2 linked regions of the Variovorax paradoxus genome follow. The protein of the gene in region 1 interacts with the protein of each later gene in a pairwise test. Links are inferred from orthologs where the notes say so. Each region holds a gene or a part of one and is shown on either strand. Other genes may lie near its edges.

Region 1 (5,184 bases):
CAGCATCGGCGTCGCCCTCTCCGAGGAAGACGAGGATTTTTCATCCTTGTTCATACGCGCCGACACGGCGTTGTACGCGGCCAAGAAAGAGGGCAAGAACCGTTTCATGATGGCGGTGTCGAAGTCCGAAACCACGGGCGGCACCTCATGGCCGCGCCAGGAGCCTTCCAGCGCCTGAGCCCGCCCGGGATCCGGCGGGCGCCGCGTCCGGTCTGCGCCTTGTCCTACGCGAAAAGTACCTGCGCCTGTCCTAAATTGGCGGCATTCGCCCGTCGCGGCACAAGGCCCGTGGCGCTGCGGTTCGGAAGCTTGTCGGCATCGGCCGCCGAAGCGGGGGCCGCATGCCGTTGCACCGATGCGCGGCCACTGGAGGAAGAAGAGCAATGGCAGATCACGGCGGTGGGAGTGCACCCCTGAACCAACGCACTCTGACCGACGCCGATTTCAGGCTGATGGTCGACGCAGTCACGGACTACGCCATTGTGGTCCTGGACCCCGGCGGCATCGTCATCAGCTGGAACCACGGGGCGCGAAAGCTCCAGGGCTACGAAGCCGCGGAAGCGATCGGACGGCACTTTTCCCTTTTCTATCCGAGCGAACTGCTGGAGCAGAACCGGCCGGACCGGGCGCTGCAAGTGGCACGCGAGGCCGGCCACATGGAAGAAGAAGGCTGGCGCCTGCGCAACGACGGCACGCGCTTCTGGGCCAGCGTCGTCATCACGCCGATCACCGGGACGGGCGGGGAAGTCCGCGGCTTCTCGATGATCGCGAGAGACCTCAGCGAGCGCCGCCGCCACGACGAGATGCTGCGCATGAGCGAGGAGCGCTTCCGGCTGCTGGTCGAGGGCGTGAAGGACTATGCGATCTTCATGCTCGACCCCGGCGGCCACATCGTGAGCTGGAACCTCGGCGCGCAGAAGAACAAGGGCTACGAAGCTTCTGAAATCATCGGGCAGCACTTCTCCGTGTTCTATCCGCCCGAAGTGGCCGCGGCCGGCTGGCCCGAGCAGGAACTGCGCAACGCGCTGCGGGACGGGCGGTTCGAGGACGAAGGCTGGCGCATCCGGAAGGACGGCAGCCGGTTCTGGGCCAGCGTGGTCATTACCGCGCTGCACGACGCGACGGGACGGCACCGGGGTTTCGCCAAGGTCACGCGCGACCTGACGGAGCGGCGCCGCGTGACCGCGCTGGAAGACGAAGGGCGTCGCGTGACGAACTTCCTCGCCATGCTGGGGCATGAACTGCGCAACCCGCTGGCGCCGATCTCGAATGCGCTCGAACTGCTCAAGCGTGAAAAGGCGGAATCGGCGGTCATCGCCCATACCCGCGACATCATCGGCCGGCAGCTCAGGCAGATGACCCGGCTGGTGGACGACCTGCTCGACGTGGGCCGCATCACGAGCGGCAAGATCCACCTCGAGAGCAAGCCGGTTCGCCTGCGCGATGCCATCGCAGAGGCCACCGAGGCCATCCGGCCGCTGATCGAGAGCAAGTCGCAGACCTTGCATGTGCAGACCCAGGAGGCCGACCCCTGGATTTCGGGCGACAGGGCACGGGTCATCCAGATCGTCAGCAATCTGGTCCACAACGCGGCGAAGTTCACCCACAACAGCGGCAACGTCTATCTCTCTCTCTCGGAAGCCGGCACGGAGGCCGACATCAGCGTGCGCGACGACGGGCCCGGCATACCGCCGAAAGACTTGCAGCGGATCTTCGACCTGTTCGTGCAGGGCGAGCAGAACCTCGCGAGAACGCAGGGCGGCCTCGGCCTGGGGCTTAGTCTCGTGCAGCAGCTGACCACGCTGCATGGCGGGCGGGTGAGTGCCTTCAGTACCGGCAGGCCAGGGGAGGGCAGCGAGTTCGTGGTGCAGTTCCAGACCACGCAGCCGCCGATGGCCACGCTCGAGGCGGAGCCCCGGCCGGTCGGAGAACAGCGGGTGCTGGTGGTGGACGACAACACCGATGCGGCCGAAACCATGGCGCTGCTGCTGGAGGCGCTGGGCTACAAGTCCAGCGTCGCGCACGGCGGCCTCGCGGCCATCGAAGCCGTGAAGGCGCAAGACCCCGATGTCGTGCTGCTGGACATCGGCCTGCCGGACCTGAACGGCCATGAAGTCGCCCGGCGGCTTCGGGCCGAGATGATCAACCCGCCGCCCTTGATCGCCGTGACCGGCTACGGACAGGCCAGCGACCGGGAAACCAGCCTGGAGGCGGGCTTCCGGGCCCACCTGACGAAGCCCGTGGACGTCGACAGGCTCTCGGCGTTGCTCGAGCGCCTGCTCGAGTCGCCCCGTTCCAAGACGGCGTAGGCCGACGCTCAGGCCGGGTGCGGCGGTTCGACCGGCAGCGCCCGCTTGTGGGCGCTCTTGCGGTGCGTTGCGAGGATGATCTCGCGCGCCGCGGCGGCCACGGGCTTGCCTTCGAGAAAGTCGTCGATCTGCTCGTAGCTGACACCGAACGCATCTTCGTCGGGCTTTTGCGGCACGAGCGATTCGAGGTCGGCCGTGGGCACCTTGAACACCAGCGCATCGGGCGCGCCGAGCTGCTGCGCGAGCGCACGCACACGCCGCTTGCTGAGGCCGGTGAGCGGTGTCACGTCGGCCGCGCCGTCGCCGAACTTGGTGAAGAAACCCATCAACGCCTCGGCCGCATGGTCGGTGCCGATGACGATGCCGTCGTGCGCGCCGGCCACCGCGAACTGCGCGATCATGCGCTGGCGCGCCTTGATGTTGCCGAGCACGAAGTCTTCATGGGCTGCGTCGCGGAAGACAAGATCGCCGGTCTTCAGCGCGGCGAGCATCCCATCGGCCGCGGGCCGGATGTCGACGGTGAGGGTGCGGTCCGGCCGGATGACGGCCAGCGAACGCTGGGCCTCGGCTTCGTCCTTCTGCACGCCGTAGGGCAGGCGCATTGCAATGAACGTGGCATCTCGGCCCTCGGCGCGCAGCCGCTCCACCGCGCGCTGCGCAAGGCAGCCGGCGACCAGCGAATCGACGCCGCCGCTGATGCCCAGCACCAGCGCCTTCAATCCCGTGCCGCGCAGGTAGCCGGCCAGAAAGCCGATCCGCCGCTCGATCTCCTGTGCGGCATCGAACACCGGTGCGACATGCAGCGCGGCAATGATCTCGCGCTGCAAGGCGTCGACGGGGGCAAGTTCACCAGCATTCATGACACGAACCTTTCTGTGCATTCATCGGAGCGAATTAAAAGTCCACCAGGCTCAGGCCGATGCTCAGCACCGTGCGCTTCCGGTTGTAGTCCACCAGCGTGTCGCCATAGCCGTGGAACAGCTGCGTATGGAAGCGCAGGTTGCTGGTGGTCGGATCGCCGATGGCCTTGAGCCACTCGAGCCGGACCGAGCCGCGGCCGCTGTCGCGCAGGTTGTTGCGCACCGTGAGAGCAAGGGTGTTGTCGCGGTTGAAGTTCCAGCGGCCCGTGACTTCGGCGCGGCCGATGTAGTTCGAGATGTCGGGGTTGTCGTCCTTCGCCGTGCTTTCCGACAGCCGCTGCCAGATGCGTCCGGTGATGCTGAAGCGGTCGTCCAGCTCGGCCCCGCCCATCAGGTAGACGCGGTTCCAGCTGCGCGACAGCGGCAGGCTCTGGCCGTTCGACTGGTGCACCAGGCCCACGCCCGCATAGCGCCAGCGCCAGTCGCCGGGCAGCTTGAAGTCGAGCGGGTAGACATACATCAGCTCGGGTTCGTGGTCGGTGGTGCGGAAGGGCCGCGAGATCGAACCGTTGAACAGCTGCCAGGTCGACTGCTGCGAATACGCAAACCAGAGCGAGTCTTTCTTGATCGGATCGTTCTGGGTGAGCAGGCCCTGCGCGATCTTGGTCCGCACCGACAGGCCGATGCGCATTTCGTTGGCCTGGTAGGCCACCGGGGAGGCGGTGTGGCCTTCGGAGGGCGAGGTGGGCGTATCGGGCTTGCTGGTGGCGGCCGAGGCCGACACGTTCAACGGACGGTAGCCGCGGAAGGTGAAGGTGCCGCAGTCGGTGCCGTTCTCGAGCTCCCAGAAGCGCGACAGCGCCGAATACTGCCGGTCGCGGCAGCCTTCGCTGGTGGCGACCGACACCACGCGGGTGGCCGGCATGGAGCCGTCCACCGGCGGCGCGGGCTGCGTGCTTGCCAGCACCGGCGGCGCCACGGGCACCGACACCGAAGGCAGCGTCTGCTGCTGCGCCCAGCGGTCGAAGCAGGCCAGCCGGGCTTCGTTGCTGTTGCCGAGCGCGGCGCATTGCTGCCAGGTCAGCTGCGCGTCGGCCAGCGGACTGCGCGGTTTGTCAACGGCCTGCGCGTTGGCCGATGACGGCGCGAAGAGGCCGGGTGCCAGCAGCAGGCCCGCGGCAAAGGAGGTGCGTAGATGGATTGCGTTCATGGGTGTGCGGTCCGTTCCGTCTTTTTCAGAGTGAAGGGATGTGTGCTGTCGTCGGCGGCGTTGCGCCAGGTGCCCCTGAACTCGCGGCCGCAGGAGTCCGGCTGCAGCGTGCCCGACCACACGCCGCTGATGCTGCGCCCGTCGAGCGATTCGTCGATCGCGAGCACGCCCTCGTCGTCCACGTCGCCCGCGAGCTGGGCCACCGATGCGCCCGCCGATGGAGCGGCCGGTGCGCGCGTGATGGTGCCGCGCACGCCCGCGTACTCGGGGTGCTTGTCGAGCACGACCGAAGCCGCATCCGGGAGGCCGTCGAAGCGTGCCTTCCAGGGGCCATACAGCGCCTCGATGGGCAGATCCCGTGCGGTGGCGGGGCACCCGGGCTGGGCTGTGCCCTGGGCCGCGGGGCCCGCGCATGCGCTGCACAGCGCTGCCAGCGAAAGAAGAGCGGCCGCCGCTTTCATGGTGCGGAAGCGGCCGCCGCTGCAGCTGCGGCACTGTCCTGCGCCTTGCGCGCGAATTCGGCGCGCAGCGCCTTGAGCTTTTCGCGCGGGTCTTCGCGGGTCGTGGTCTTGTCCAGGCCCATCTCGGCGATGAAGCGGCTCGGCACGCACGGCACCATCTCGCGGCCCTGCTTGCGCTTCTTGGTCCAGCTCACCGCCAGGCTGCGCTGCGCGCGCGTGATGCCCACGTACATGAGGCGGCGTTCTTCCTGCAGCCGCTGCAGCGTCTCGTCGCTCACCTTCAACTGGCGGCCGTTGTCGTCTTCGAGCTTGAACGGCAGGAGGCCCTCGGTCACACCGATCAG
Region 2 (3,606 bases), 850 kb from region 1 along the record:
ATGCCGGGGCGCTTGCGCACCGCCTCGAGCCCTTCGAGGATCGTGATCGAGCCTTCGCCGTAGCTGGTGTCGGCGGGCGTGATCTCGATCGGCACCGCACTTTCGATCTCGGGCGTGTAGACCGGTTCGGTGTGGGGCACTTGGGGCTTGTTTTCTTCTGCACTCATTCGGATATTCCTCTATCTCTCACGGCATTCACGAAATTTTTCGGGCTCTCGGAATCGATTTTTCCTGCCTCTTGAAAGCGCAAACCCGCGGGGGGGCCGCGGGTCGTCTGCGCAAGGCGCTGTCTTTTCTGGCGGCTAGATCCGCATGGGCATGACAACGTACTTGAATGTCGCGTTGTCGGGGATGGTCAGTAGCGCCGAGCTGTTGGAATCGGCCAGGTCCAGCTTGACCATGTCCTGGCCCATGTTCGCGAGGGCGTCGATCAGGTAGGTCACGTTGAAGCCGATTTCGATGGCGTCGCCGCCGTAGTCGATGTCGAGCTCGTCCTGCGCTTCTTCCTGTTCGGCGTTGTTCGACGCGATGCGCAGCGTGCCAGGCTCGATGTTGAGCCGAACGCCCTTGAACTTCTCGCTCGTCAGGATGGCGGTGCGCTGCAGGCTGGCCAACAGGGGGGCGCGGCCGAGCGTGACGCTGTTCTTGTGGTTCTTGGGAATCACGCGGTTGTAGTCGGGGAACTTGCCTTCGACCAGCTTGGTGACGAACTCCATGCCGCCGAAGCTGAACTTGGCCTGGTTGTTCGCAAACTGCATCTCGATGGCGCCTTCGGCGTCCGACAGCAGGCGCTGCATTTCGAGCACGGTCTTGCGCGGAAGAATGACTTCCTGGCGCGGCACTTCGACGTCGAGCGTGGCCGACGAAAACGCCAGGCGGTGGCCGTCGGTGGCCACGAGGCTCAGCTGCTTGCCTTCGGCGACGAACAAAATGCCGTTCAGGTAGTAGCGGATGTCGTGCACGGCCATGGCGAACGAGACCTGCGAGAGCAGGTCCTTCAGCGTCTTTTGCGGCACGCTGAACACGGGGCCGAAGTTGGCGGCTTCCTGCACCAGCGGAAAGTCTTCGGCCGGCAGCGACTGCAGCGTGAAACGGCTCTTGCCGCCCTTGAGCACCAGCTTGCTCGCGCTCGATTCGAGGCTCACGGTCTGGTCGGCCGGCATGGTGCGCAGGATGTCGATCAGCTTGCGCGCGCCGATCGTGGTGGTGAAGTTGCCTTCATCGCCGCCGAGCTCGGCCGTGGTGCGGATCTGGATCTCGAGGTCGCTGGTGGTCAGCTGCAGCTGGCCGCCGGTCTTGCGGATCAGCACATTGGCGAGGATCGGCAGGGTATGGCGCCGCTCCACGATGCCTGCGACCGACTGCAGCGCGGCGAGGACTTTGTCTTGGGTTGCCTTCAAAACGATCATGTCTTCTTCCTCTTCTCTTATTTCTTTGAATCCGCTTGTAAGACGCCATTCTCCGCTGTCGCGTGGGGCATTCTTGATGACATTCCGGGGGTCAGCCCTTGAGCGTTTGTTCGAGCACGTGGAGCTGCTGGTTGAGTTCGGTGAGCTGCTGGCGCTCGCCCGAAATCTTGCGCACCGCGTGCAGCACCGTCGTGTGGTCGCGCCCACCGAACAGCTCGCCGATTTCCGGCAGGCTCTTTTGCGTGAGTTCCTTGGCCAGGTACATCGCGATCTGCCGCGGCCGCGCGATGCTGGCCGGGCGCTTCTTGCTGTACATGTCGGCGACCTTGATCTTGTAGTAGTCGGCCACCGTCTTCTGGATATTCTCGACCGAGATCTGCCGGTTCTGGATCGACAGCAGGTCGCGCAGCGCCTCGCGCGCCAGGGCGATCGAGATTTCTTTCTGGTTGAAGCGCGAGTACGCGAGGATCTTGCGCAGCGCGCCTTCGAGCTCGCGCACGTTGGAGCGCACGTTCTTGGCCACGAAGAAGGCCACTTCCTCGGGCATTTCGGCCGATTCGGCGCGCGCCTTGTTGATCAGGATGGCCACGCGCATCTCGAGCTCGGGCGGCTCGATGGCCACCGTGAGGCCCGAATCGAAGCGCGACACCAGCCGCTCGTGAATGTCGGCGAGACCCTTCGGATAGGTGTCGCTGGTCATCACGATGTGCGACTTCTTGGCCAACAGGGCTTCGAACGCGTTGAAGAATTCTTCCTGGGTGCGGTCCTTGTTGGCGAAGAACTGCACGTCGTCGATCAGGAGCAGATCGAGCGAGTGGTAGCGCTCCTTGAACTCGTCGAAGGTCTTGCGCTGATAGGCCTTGACCACATCCGAGACGAACTGCTCGGCATGGATGTAGAGAACTTTGGAATCCGGGCGGTCGGCGAGCAGCCGGTTGCCCACAGCGTGCATCAGGTGGGTCTTGCCCAGGCCGACGCCGCCGTAGATGAACAGGGGGTTGTACAGATGGCCCGGCATGCCGGCCACGTGCATGGCCGCGGCGCGCGCCATGCGGTTGGCCGTGCCCTCCACCAGGGTGTCGAAGGTCAGGCCCGAATTGAGCCGGTTCTTGAAGCCCGCCGCAGCCGGCTCCTCGCCCGGCCCGGCCACGTCGCGCGGCACGTCGGTTTCCGCCATGACGGCGACGGGTGCAGAGCGCGCGGGCGCTTCTCGCGGAGCAAGCGCTAACTCAACCGCGACCGGCTGGCCGTACATCTTCTCGGCCATGGCGGCAATCTTGCCGGCGTACTGGGCCCGGATCCAGTCGAGCTTGAAGCGGTTGGCAACGAACACCGTCATGCGCGAAAGGTCGTCGGTGACCTGCGCCGTCAGGGGTTTGATCCAGGTATTGAATTGCTGCTCGGACAGCTCCTGCGCGAGCTGGTCGACACAGGCCTGCCAGAGGCTTTCACCGATGCCGTCAGTCGACATGGGTGCTTGAAAAAGTGGTGCGTCCCTCGTCCATTTTTTGGTATATGTATTGTGGATATTCTCTGCTGCAAGGCGGTCCGCATTCTAACTTGTCAAAACCTTATCCACATGCCCCGGGGTACCATGCAAAGGCCCGCAAACTCGCTCGATGTTTGGTGTTGGGCCGAATGTTTGCGATAATTGCGGGTTTCCCTGAAAACCTCATTGCGTCTTTCGGGGGTCATCCGAAAAACGCTCCCAGCGTCCGCCTGTCCGATATGGCCTTCTAGGTTCATGTGGGACATCGTGGATATCGGGGGAATCAGCAGGAAATCTCATCATGAAACGCACTTACCAAGCATCCAAAGTCCGCCGCGCCCGTACCCACGGCTTTCTGGTCCGTATGAAGACCCGTGGCGGCCGTGCCGTCATCAACGCACGCCGCGCCAAGGGCCGCAAGCGCCTGGCCGTCTGACGGCAGTTCCTCTGCCGTTGCCAGCAGCCGACCCGCCAGCGCCAGCTTCCTCAGCCAGTGCTTCTGGCGTGTCTGGCCCGGTTTCCATGCAGCGGCTCAAGACCCGCGCGCAATTCCAGGCCGTCCTTGCAGGTGCCACTGTGGCGCGCACTGCTCATTTCGCATTGCATCGCTGCGCACTCGACTCCACGTCGAGCGCGCAGCCTTTGTTCGCGTCCGACGCAGTCTGGCTGGGCGCCATGGTGCCCAAGCGCTGGGCGCGCCGCGCGGTC

Evidence for each region.
Region 2: the proteins of nadE (region 1) and dnaA interact in binary tests that used the Escherichia coli proteins (3 or more experiments, as listed by UniProt). The link is inferred for Variovorax paradoxus from one-to-one orthologs.

What each region holds. Positions count from the first base shown.
Region 1 is NZ_JAUSXG010000001.1:4,535,021-4,540,204, reverse strand. The notes cover bases 1,244-4,075. They hold nadE (ammonia-dependent NAD(+) synthetase), read right to left. Parts: upstream 3,170-4,075; coding sequence 2,318-3,169; downstream 1,244-2,317. Other genes in these bases: QFZ42_RS21735 (phospholipase A), read right to left, coding at 3,204-4,075; QFZ42_RS21745 (PAS domain-containing hybrid sensor histidine kinase/response regulator), read left to right, coding at 1,244-2,309. Also shown: QFZ42_RS21750 (sensor domain-containing diguanylate cyclase), read left to right, coding at 1-178; more of QFZ42_RS21745, read left to right, coding at 384-1,243; more of QFZ42_RS21735, read right to left, coding at 4,076-4,379; QFZ42_RS21730 (hypothetical protein), read right to left, coding at 4,376-4,840; QFZ42_RS21725 (ATP-dependent helicase), read right to left, coding at 4,837-5,184. UniProt on the Escherichia coli protein: Catalyzes the ATP-dependent amidation of deamido-NAD to form NAD. Uses ammonia as a nitrogen source.
Region 2 is NZ_JAUSXG010000001.1:5,385,949-5,389,554, forward strand. What follows is about bases 691-3,606. They hold dnaA (chromosomal replication initiator protein DnaA), read right to left. Parts: upstream 2,881-3,606; coding sequence 1,501-2,880; downstream 691-1,500. Other genes in these bases: dnaN (DNA polymerase III subunit beta), read right to left, coding at 691-1,409; rpmH (50S ribosomal protein L34), read left to right, coding at 3,200-3,334; QFZ42_RS25600 (ribonuclease P protein component), read left to right, coding at 3,421-3,606. Outside these bases: gyrB (DNA topoisomerase (ATP-hydrolyzing) subunit B), read right to left, coding at 1-167; more of dnaN, read right to left, coding at 303-690. UniProt on the Escherichia coli protein: Plays an essential in the initiation and regulation of chromosomal replication. Binds in an ATP-dependent fashion to the origin of replication (oriC) to initiate formation of the DNA replication initiation complex once per cell cycle.